DNA from 3 places in the Rothia sp. 11254D007BW genome. Region 3 is predicted to be linked to each of the others. Evidence: riboswitches for the same ligand, from Rfam matches in the RefSeq annotation. Region 3 holds a riboswitch; each other region holds the start of a gene.

Region 1 (3,268 bases), 180 kb from region 3:
CGGGTGGCGCTCGTCCACATACTTGTTGCCCTCACCGAAGAGGCTCTCACGCAGGGTGGAACCCTCATAGGCGGTGCGGTAGCGGCCGCGCTTCTGCAGCTCGGGGACGACGAACTCAACGAAGTCCTCAAAGGAGCCGGGGGAAACATGGTAGGCCAGGTTGATGCCATCCAGGCCGCCCTCGTCAATCCACTTCTCCAGCTCATCGGCAACGGTCTGGGGGGAGCCCACCAGAACCGCACCCATACCGCCGGTAGCGCAGTGCTCGGCGATGTCCTTGCGGGTCCACTCCTTCTCCTTATCCTGCAGGGTGAAGGGGGTCAGGAAGGACTGGATAGACTCGGTCTCAACGTACTTGAGGGCCTCATCCTCATCGAACTGATCCAGGTCCAGGCCGCTCCAGCCGCCAATAATGCCCTGGGAAGCCTCAACATTCTGGTACTTGAGGTACTCGGCGTACTTGGCCTGGGCCTTCTCGTCAGTCTCGTCCACAACAACGGAGAGCATAGCCAGGATCTTGACGTCATCGCGCTTGCGGCCGGCCTTTTCAGCCTCAGAACGGATACGCTCGGTCAGAACCTTGGTCAGGTGGGGACGCAGGGCGGTGATAAAGATAGCCTCGGCGTGCTGGCCCGAGAAAGCCTGGCCGCGAGACGAAGCACCGGCCTGGAAAATCACGGGGGTGCGCTGGGGGGAAGGTTCACTCAGGGCGATGCCGGGAACCTGGAAGTACTTGCCCTTGTGCAGGATGGGGTGCACCTTCGAGGGGTCAGCGAAGATACCGTTTTCGCGGTCGCGGGGTACCGAGCCGTCCTCCCAGGAGCCCTCCCAGAGCTTGTAACAGACATCGAGGAACTCTTCGGCAATCTCGTAGCGCTCATCGTGCTCAATCTGCCCGGGCAGACCCTGGTTCTCAGCAGCAGACTGCAGGTAAGAGGTCACCACGTTGAAGCCCACACGGCCGCCGGTCAGGTGATCCAGGGTGGAGTAGGAACGGGCCAGAGTGTAGGGCTGGTTGTAGGTCACAGCGGCGGTCACGCCAAAGCCCAGGTGCTCGGTGACAGCGGCCATAGCAGAAATCTGCAGGAAGGGGTCACCCACAGGAACCTGGGCGCCGTCCTTCAGCACGGGAGCTACTGAATCCTTGTAGACATCGTAGACACCCACCACGTCAGCGATAAAGACAGCGTCGAACAGACCCTTCTCGCAGACCTTAGCCAGGTCGGTCCAGTACTTGATGGTGTTGTACTCATCCGCACGGTTGCGGGGGTGACGCCACAGGCCAAAGCTCTGGTGGCTAGTGGTGGTCATATCGAAGGCGTTGACGACGATGCGCTTCTTCTCGGTCATGAACCGGGCCCTTTCACAGGTGGTGCTTGGCCCCTCGCGCCCGTGCTGCCACCGGCGTCCTTACCCAAAAGTAAAAGGCGCCGAGCCTTCGCGAAGGTGGCGCCTGGTTGCGCCGTACTTGCATTACTGCCTGATCCTCATCTGGGGCACCCCGCTACGGGAGAGGGTTGCCGCCCAACTAGCCAGAGCTTCGCGTTGGGACTCTTGATCTTGAGATTTAGTGTAGCCCTCGCAGCCCGCCAAGAGGCAAGCATCTGAGGCTACGTTTCACATTGTGGCACGTGTTGAGCAGTGTTACGCTCACCTGCGAGTTCCGGTCAGTTTCACCCACTGCGTCACACTCGTAACCAGGCGAAATACCGCGTCATACTCTTGCCCGGCCGCGGCACCGGCCCCTAGCGTTGAGAGCGTCAACCATCCAGAGCGACCGAGAGACTTGGCTCAACGACGTCGCAGCAACCTCCCGCATTACAGGGGTCGGTGCTAACGCCAAGAGACGATGGAGAAAAGCATGAGCGCACCCACGCTAGAACGCACCCCCACCACCCTCACCGCCTGCGACATTGACTTCAAGGCCGTCGGCAAAACCTTCATCGGCGAGCGCGGCGAGACCCGCACCGTCCTGGAAAACGTCTCCTTCACCGCCTACCCCGGTGAGATTATCTCGATTATTGGCTCCTCCGGTTGCGGCAAATCTACCCTCTTACGGGCTGCCGCGGGCCTGGGCGCAGCGACCGCCGGTACCGTCACCATCGATGGCAGCCCGGTACGCGGCCTGGACTCCCGCGTGGCAATTGGCTTCCAGGAACCCCGCCTGCTGCCCTGGCGAACCGTTGAGAAGAATGTTGCCCTGGGGTTGCCCAAGGGAACACCCAAGGACGCCGCCCGCGAGCAGGTTGCCCGGCTTCTAGACCTCGTGGGGCTGGCAGACTATGCCCAGCACCGCCCCCGCGAGATTTCCGGTGGCATGGCCCAGCGCGCTTCCCTGGCCCGGGCGCTGGCGCGGAACCCCGGTGTCCTACTCTTGGATGAGCCCTTTGGCGCTCTGGACGCCCTGACCCGCATCAACATGCAGGACCTCCTGCTCGATATTCACGCCCAGGACCCGGCGACTATTCTGCTGGTCACCCACGATGTAGAAGAAGCCCTCTACCTCTCTGACCGGGTCATCGTGCTGGGCAAGCCCGAGCCGTCCGCACCGGCGACCATCGCCCGTATCGTCGATGTGCCCGACCACCGCCCCCGCGACCGCGGTAACCCGGCGCTTGCCACCCTGCGTAAAGAACTTTTGGCCGAACTCGGCGTCGAAGAACACTAGGAACATACATGTCACTCATTTCTCGTCTCACCACCACTTCTGCCCTGCTCGCAACCGGCACCCTACTACTGACCGGGTGCCTGGCAGGAGAAAACGCTTCTACCGCCGATACTTCTGCAGCAGCGGGCGACGCCACCGTCACCATCGACTACGCCACCTACAACCCGCTCTCCCTGATTATCAAGGAAAAGGGCTGGCTTGAGACCGCCCTACAAGAGCAGGGTAAGGACGTCGAGTGGGTTCAGTCAGCCGGTTCAAACAAGGCCAATGAGGCCCTGCGCTCCGGTGCGATTGACGTGGGTTCCACCGCGGGCTCAGCTGCCCTGCTGGCTCGCTCTAACGGCTCCCCCATTCAGGTGATTGACCTCTACTCCCAGCCCGAGTGGTCAGCTCTGGTGACCCGCACCGATACCGGTATCTCATCGGTGAAAGACCTGGCCGGTAAAAAGGTAGCCGTCACCAAGGGCACCGACCCCTACTTCTTCCTGCTCCAAGCTCTTGAAGAAGCAGGTGTGTCACCCGATGAGGTCACCATCGAGCAGCTACAGCACGCAGACGGCCGCACCGCCCTCAACCAGGGCACCGTAGACGCCTGGAGCG
Region 2 (3,268 bases), 180 kb from region 3:
ACGGCGCCCATGAGCAGGCCGCCGGCTGATCCACCCATGATGCCGATACGGGCAGCGTCCACCCAGGCCTGGGAGGCCAGGAAGTCGGTGGCGTCGACGAAGTCGGTGAAGGTGTTTTTCTTGGCCAGCTTCTTGCCCTCGGTGTACCAGGTGCGGCCCATTTCGCCGCCACCGCGGATGTGGGCAACGACGAAGATAACGCCGCGGTCCAGCACGCTGAGGCGGGCGGTGGAGAAATAGGGGTCCATGGAGGACTCATAGGACCCGTAGCCGTACTGAATCACGGGGTTTTCCTGGGCCTTATCGAGGTCGGCGCGGTGCATGACGGAGAGCGGAATCATGGCTCCGTCCGCTGCCGGTGCCCACATGCGGTAGGCGGTGTAGTTCTCGGGCTCGTAGCCGATGACGGGGGTGCGGCGGCGCAACACGAGGTCGTCGGTATCGGGGAAGTAGTCGTAGACGCTGCTGGGGGTGAGGTAGGAGGTGTAGTTCAGGCGGATGACCGGGGACATGATGTTCACACCGGAGAAGGCTGACGTGTAGAGCTCTTCGGTGAAGCCGCCGGGCTCGTAGAGGTCAATACCCTGGGGGTGGGCAGAAGCTGCCTGCTCAGCGAGAGCGGTACGCGGTGCAACGAATACCTTGACGGTGGTGTTCTCGCGGGCCATGAGCACAAGATGGTTGCGGGAGAACTTGAAACCCTCTAGGCGGACGTCCTCGCGGTGGGGAACCAGGGGAATCCAGCTAGCCTTGAAATCGGCAAAGGGCACGTACTCTTCCCGCAGGGGCGCCAGTACGATTTCACCGTTGGGGGCCTCGTGGTTATGGCCGATGACCAGATAGCCGGTGCCCTCCACGTCGATGATATCGGTGGAGTACTCGATACCGGCGTCCCGCTTCATAATGAGGGTGGGTTCTAGCTGACCAAGCTCATGAATGTTGATAATGCGGGTCTCTGAGTACTCAGAGTTGGATGAGGTAATGACCACGTGGGTACGGGAGGACGACATCCCAGCACCCAACCAGAGGCCGTTATCGTCTTCGCGGTAGAGGGCAAAATCTTCAGAGGCATTGGTGCCAATGGCGTGAGCGCGCACTTCGTAGGGGCGCCAGGACTCATCGGCTACCGAATAAATCAGGTGCTTGGCTCCAGAGGCGAAGAAGGCCCCTGCAAAGACGTCCTCAATTTTCTCTTCCAGAATCTCACCGGTATCGAGGTTCTTGAAGTACTGGGTGTAGCGCTCATCGCCTGAATCGTCCACACCGAAGGTCAGCAGGGAACCGTCGCGGGTGACCTGGAAGGAACCCAGGGAGAAGAAGGCCATATCACGGGCAAACTCGTTGCAGTCCAGCACCACCTGCTCGCCGTCGAGTGGTTCACCGGGGCGGACGACCGGCGGCCGGTAGCGCTCTTCCACACTGCCCTCGGTCAGGGCAGGGACGCGGCACATGACCGGGTACTGCTCACCGGCAACCGTGCGGTTAAAGTACCACCAGGCCCCGCGGCGGGAGGGCACCGACATATCGGTCAGCTGGGTACGCCCCTTAATCTCTTCAAAAATAGCATCGCGAAGGGGCTGCTGATCTTCAGTGACCGCCTCGGTAAAGGCGTTCTCAGCGCGCAGATGCTCTAGAACCTCATCGCTCTCTTTATCACGCAACCACTCATAGTGATCAATAAAAATATCGCCGTGATGGGTACGCTCAACCGGGACACGCTTGGCAAGAGGAGGAGTCAGAGACATCGTCAGCCCTTTCGTAATAACTCACTTCCCACCATTCTAAATGACGGCCATAGAACGTAACGTATGCAATACAAGGACACATGCTGAAACTTTAGAGCCCCATCTTGACGCTCCCCGGGCACTCAAGCCAGACTAGAGGCAGGTCAAGAGAACCAGCGCTAAGCCCCAGCTAGCTGGTCGGCAACCCTCCACTCGCGGTGGGGTGCCCTGGGTGAAGACCTGGCGTACCCACCGAGAACCAGGTACGCAAGCGCGGGACCGATGTGCCTCTATCTTCTGCGAGGGCATCAGATTCTTTTCCTCCTTACCCGGGCGGAAGATACGGCATGCGGCCCGTTTCAACTAAACACTGAGACAAACCTTCATTAAGGAGTAACCGCATGACCACCGAGAACACCGTTCCCACCCCCTCAAACCCCACCGGCTGGAAGTTCGAAACCCAGCAGATTCACGCGGGCCAGGAGCCCGACGCGGTAACCGGCGCTCGCGCCCTGCCCATCTACCAGACCACGTCCTTTGTCTTCAAGGACTCCGCCCAGGCAGCAGGCCGCTTCGCCCTCTCCGAGCTGGGCCCCATCTACTCCCGCATCAACAATCCCACCCAGGAAGCGGTCGAAAACCGCATCGCGGCCCTGGAAGGTGGCGTCGGTGCTCTGCTCCTTGCCAGTGGCCAGGCAGCCTCCACCTTCGCGATTCTGAATATCGCAGGAGCCGGTGACCACGTTGTTGCTTCCCCCTCCCTCTACGGCGGTAGCTTCAACCTGCTCAAGTACACCCTCAAGAACCTGGGTATTGAAACCACCTTCGTCGATGACCCCGCCGACCCTGAATCCTGGCGAGCTGCCGCCCGCGAGAACACCAAGGCCTTCTACGCAGAAACCCTGCCTAACCCCCGCGGCGATGTGCTTGATATTGAGGCTGTTTCGACCGTGGCTCACGAGGCTGGGGTACCGCTCATCGTCGATAACACCATTGCCACCCCCTACCTGCTCAACCCCATCAAGCACGGAGCTGACGTGGTCGTCCACTCAGCCACCAAGTACCTTGGTGGTCACGGCACCTCGGTCGGCGGCGTCATCGTTGATTCCGGCAACTTCGACTACGGTGCTTACCCCGACAAGTACCCCCTCTTCAACCAGCCCGACGAAAGCTACCACGGCCTGGTCTATGCCCGTGATCTCGGTGCAGATGGGGCTTTTGGGGTCAACCTCTCCTACATCCTCAAAGCCCGCGTCTCTCTGCTGCGCGACCTCGGCTCATCCATCTCACCGACCAACGCCTTCAATATTGCCATCGGTCTTGAGACCCTCTCCCTGCGCGTCGAGCGCCACGTAGAGAACGCCCTCAAGGTTGCCCAGTTCCTCAAGGACCACCCCCAAGTCGAATCGGTCACCTACTCCGGTCTACCTGATTCCCCCTACTACGACCTGGCCCAAAAGTACCTGCCCAAGGGGGCTGGCGCCGTCCTCGGCTTCACCCTCAAGGACGCCGACGCCGAAACCGCCCAGAAATTCGTGGACTCC
Region 3 (3,268 bases):
TGGAGTCAGGAATCCAGAGGTTGGTGGTTGCTGTGCCGCTGGTTGACTCGGTGAGTACATCGCTGGCGGTCTTATTGGTGGTGATGTCGAGGGTGATGCAGGTGTCCTCGTCCACGGGCATAGCCTTCAGCGCTGCTGCCATAGGTTCGGTGGTAGCCACGGTGACGGCCTGGGTGGTTGAGCAGGCAGCCGGAACGGTCTGGCCGCTGGTCGTTGACTGTTCCCTATCAGAGGTGATGTTGGTGTAGGCGATAGCGCCGCCGCAGAGCAAAATGACGGCTGCAGCGCCGGTTGCAATCCACTTGCGGCTATTCTTCTTCTGCTTCTCAATACGCTCTTGACGGCGCGATTTGGCGGTGTTCACCATGGGGTGGGTGCCTCTTCCCTAATGCTGTGCGGTGGGGTGTGCGAGCGGGGGTCCCTCAGCAGGTGCGACTGATGAGGCACTCGCATGCGCGGCTAACTACTGCTGGGTAGCGCCGCTGGTTCGCCCTTTAGTGTAGCAAGAAAGGGGTGTTGGTGACGGGGTTTATAGGACGGTGGTGGTGGGCTGCTGTGCTTTAAAATGGGAGGGTGCCGAAAGTCAGTGAAGAGTATATGCGTTCCCGTCGTGCCGAGCTTGTTGCGGCTGCCCGCGCTGTGTTTATGCAGAAGGGGTATCAGCAGGCGTCGATGAGCGAGGTGATTGCTGCCTCGGGCTTATCTGCAGGGGCGATTTATAACCATTTCTCGGGGAAAACAGAGATTATGGCTGCGGCTGCCCGGGTAGATCTCTCTCAGTTTGAGGTGCGTAGCGATGAGCTGCCCTGGGAGTTTGTGGAACGCTGTCTGGTGACCCTGCAGGCTGATGAGCAGCTGACTCGGTTTTTGGCGATTACCTGGGGAGAGGCCGTAACGGTACCTGAGGTCGCTGAGGTTGTTGATGAACAGCTGGGCCTCTTGCGTTCCCGCGTGGTGGCGAGCTACCGGGCCTGGGCTGCGACAGAACTAGATTTTTCCCCCTCGGAGCTAGAAACCTGGTTACAGATGCTGGGCTCGGCGGTCCTGTCTGTGCTGACCGGCTTTGTGGTGCAGGCCAGTACCGTGCGCGACTTTGACGCCGAAAGCTACTTCGAATTTGCCCGCACCATTTTGCGGCAGGCCTAGCCTCCCTTTTTCCTGCGCGGACGCCGGTGAGCTGCTCACCGGCGTCCGTTTGTCTTTGTCGTTGCATAAGGCGTCATAAAAAGTAAGACAGGACATATTAGGTCGCACAAGGTTAAAAAGTTGGTACAGCTTTCGCCTAACCCATAGGCTAGCAACATCACCATCAAGAGCGACCGAGAGATCTGGCTCGAAGACGTCGCAGCAACCAGCCCCACCGGGCACGGTGCTACCGCCAGAACCGATGGGTTCTCCGTTTCTCTCTGAAATACACCCACCCCTGATGCTATTCAGTGAGGCGGGATCCCCTCGCAATACTGCACTAAGTCATTGCAAGGAGACACATGATTTCATTACGGGATATCAGCGTCGAATATACCCGCGGGCCTGAAACGGTTCGAGCCGTTGACCGCGTCAACCTTGAGATAGCCCCCGGGTCTATTCAGGGCATCGTGGGGTTCTCTGGCGCGGGTAAATCTACCCTGCTACGCACCATCAACCTACTTGAACGCCCCACCAGCGGCACTGTAACGGTCAACGGTCAAAATCTCACCGATCTATCGGCCTCACAACTACGCCAGACCCGCCACAACATCGGTATGATTTTTCAGCATTTCAACCTGGTCGCTAACCTCACCGCCGTGAAAAACGTAGAGCTCTCTCTTAAGTTCGCAGGTATCCCACCGCGAGAACGGCGAGTGCGGGCACTGGAAGCTCTCAACATCGTTGATTTAGCCGATAAGGCTGACGCGTATCCAGGTCAGTTATCAGGCGGCCAGAAGCAACGCGTTGCTATTGCCAGAGCACTAGCAACAAAGCCAAGCGTCCTCCTCTGCGACGAGCCTACGAGCGCCGTTGACCCGCGCACCACAACCTCTATCCTCCAGTACCTACGCACGATTAATGCTGAGTTGGGCATAACCACCGTAATTGTCACCCACGAAATGAACGTCATCAGGGCTCTAGCCCATAACGTGGCTGTACTTGAAAATGGTCAGCTGGTAGAACGCTTTGACCTTTCCCGTCTTCTAGATCCAGCCTTCACCCCCACCAGTGAAATCGGGCGACTGCTACAAAATGACGACATCGTGCTTACAGACCCGACCTCACCCGCGCCCCCAGCGAACGCCCTTCTACAGGAGCTAACCCATGTTTGAGCGAATTATCGAAGTTTCGCCCGAAATCTGGTTAGCCCTGGGGCAAACACTCATTATGTTGTTGGTGGCTATTCCCCTGGCAGTCCTCTTCGGAACCCCTCTGGGAATCTTGCTCTACCTCATTGGTCCCAAGGGACTGCATCACAAGCCCATTCTCCACAAGGTTCTTGACACAGCCGTCAACATCGTGAGGTCCTTCCCTTTCCTCATTCTTCTTATTGCAATCATCCCGTTCACCCGTCTACTGGTAGGCACCAGCCTCGGTACCGCCGCAGTCTGTGTACCTCTTACCATCAACGCTATTCCCTACTTTGCCCGCTTTGTCGAACAGAATCTCACCCAGCTAGGCGATGGAACCGTTGAAGCAGCTCTTGCCATGGGCGCAAAAGCTCGACACATCATTACCGACGTCCTCCTTGTAGACGCCCGCCCTGCCCTGGTCACATCAATCACCATTATGACCGTCAGCTTTATCTCATACTCAGCTATGGCAGGCCTGGTAGGCGGGGGAGGCATCGGCGACTTCGCGATTCGCTACGGCTACTACCGCTACGAAACACCGCTCATGATTGTCGCCATCCTGCTCATGATTGCCCTCGTCTCTCTCGTACAGTTCAGCGGTTCTCGCCTATCTCGAGCCCTCGACAAGCGCTAAAAACAAATTTTTCACAGTCCAAGGGGACACCTATGTCAAAAACACACACCCCCAACCGTAAACGCCTGCTCTTGAGTGCTTTCGTTATGAATACTGGAAGCCACATCAGAGGCGGTCTTTGGCGACACCCCGAAGCCGAACAGCACCGATTCAACGAACTTGCTCTATGGCAAGATTTAGCCCGCCAGCTCGAAACAGCAAAGTTCGATGCCCTCTTCTTGGCCGACGTTGTAGGCGTCTACGGCGATTACGGCGGCAATAGCGACGCACTGATCCAAAAGGGACTGCAGATACCGTCAAACGATCCGCTCGT

Evidence for each region. A riboswitch is a leader RNA that binds a small molecule or an ion and turns the genes downstream of it on or off. The one in region 3 is predicted to bind S-adenosylmethionine.
Region 1: linked by a shared signal. The riboswitch ahead of ACEE43_RS07250 (ABC transporter ATP-binding protein) and the one ahead of ACEE43_RS06480 (methionine ABC transporter ATP-binding protein) in region 3 are both predicted to bind S-adenosylmethionine.
Region 2: linked by a shared signal. The riboswitch ahead of ACEE43_RS05635 (O-acetylhomoserine aminocarboxypropyltransferase/cysteine synthase family protein) and the one ahead of ACEE43_RS06480 (methionine ABC transporter ATP-binding protein) in region 3 are both predicted to bind S-adenosylmethionine.

Annotation. Positions count from the first base shown of each region.
Region 1 covers NZ_JBPWPK010000001.1:1,617,098-1,620,365, forward strand. The annotation lists gene ACEE43_RS07245 (LLM class flavin-dependent oxidoreductase) at 1-1,350, opposite strand, end outside; SAM riboswitch class IV at 1,460-1,560, opposite strand; SAM riboswitch class I at 1,762-1,856, shown strand; gene ACEE43_RS07250 (ABC transporter ATP-binding protein) at 1,862-2,668, shown strand; gene ACEE43_RS07255 (aliphatic sulfonate ABC transporter substrate-binding protein) at 2,677-3,268, shown strand, end outside.
Region 2 covers NZ_JBPWPK010000001.1:1,258,613-1,261,880, reverse strand. The annotation lists gene ACEE43_RS05640 (S9 family peptidase) at 1-1,745, opposite strand, end outside; SAM riboswitch class IV at 1,887-2,004, shown strand; gene ACEE43_RS05635 (O-acetylhomoserine aminocarboxypropyltransferase/cysteine synthase family protein) at 2,126-3,268, shown strand, end outside.
Region 3 covers NZ_JBPWPK010000001.1:1,441,215-1,444,482, reverse strand. The annotation lists gene ACEE43_RS06490 (substrate-binding domain-containing protein) at 1-367, opposite strand, end outside; gene ACEE43_RS06485 (TetR/AcrR family transcriptional regulator) at 598-1,146, shown strand; SAM riboswitch class I at 1,304-1,394, shown strand; gene ACEE43_RS06480 (methionine ABC transporter ATP-binding protein) at 1,488-2,300, shown strand; gene ACEE43_RS06475 (methionine ABC transporter permease) at 2,293-2,955, shown strand; gene ACEE43_RS06470 (LLM class flavin-dependent oxidoreductase) at 2,988-3,268, shown strand, end outside.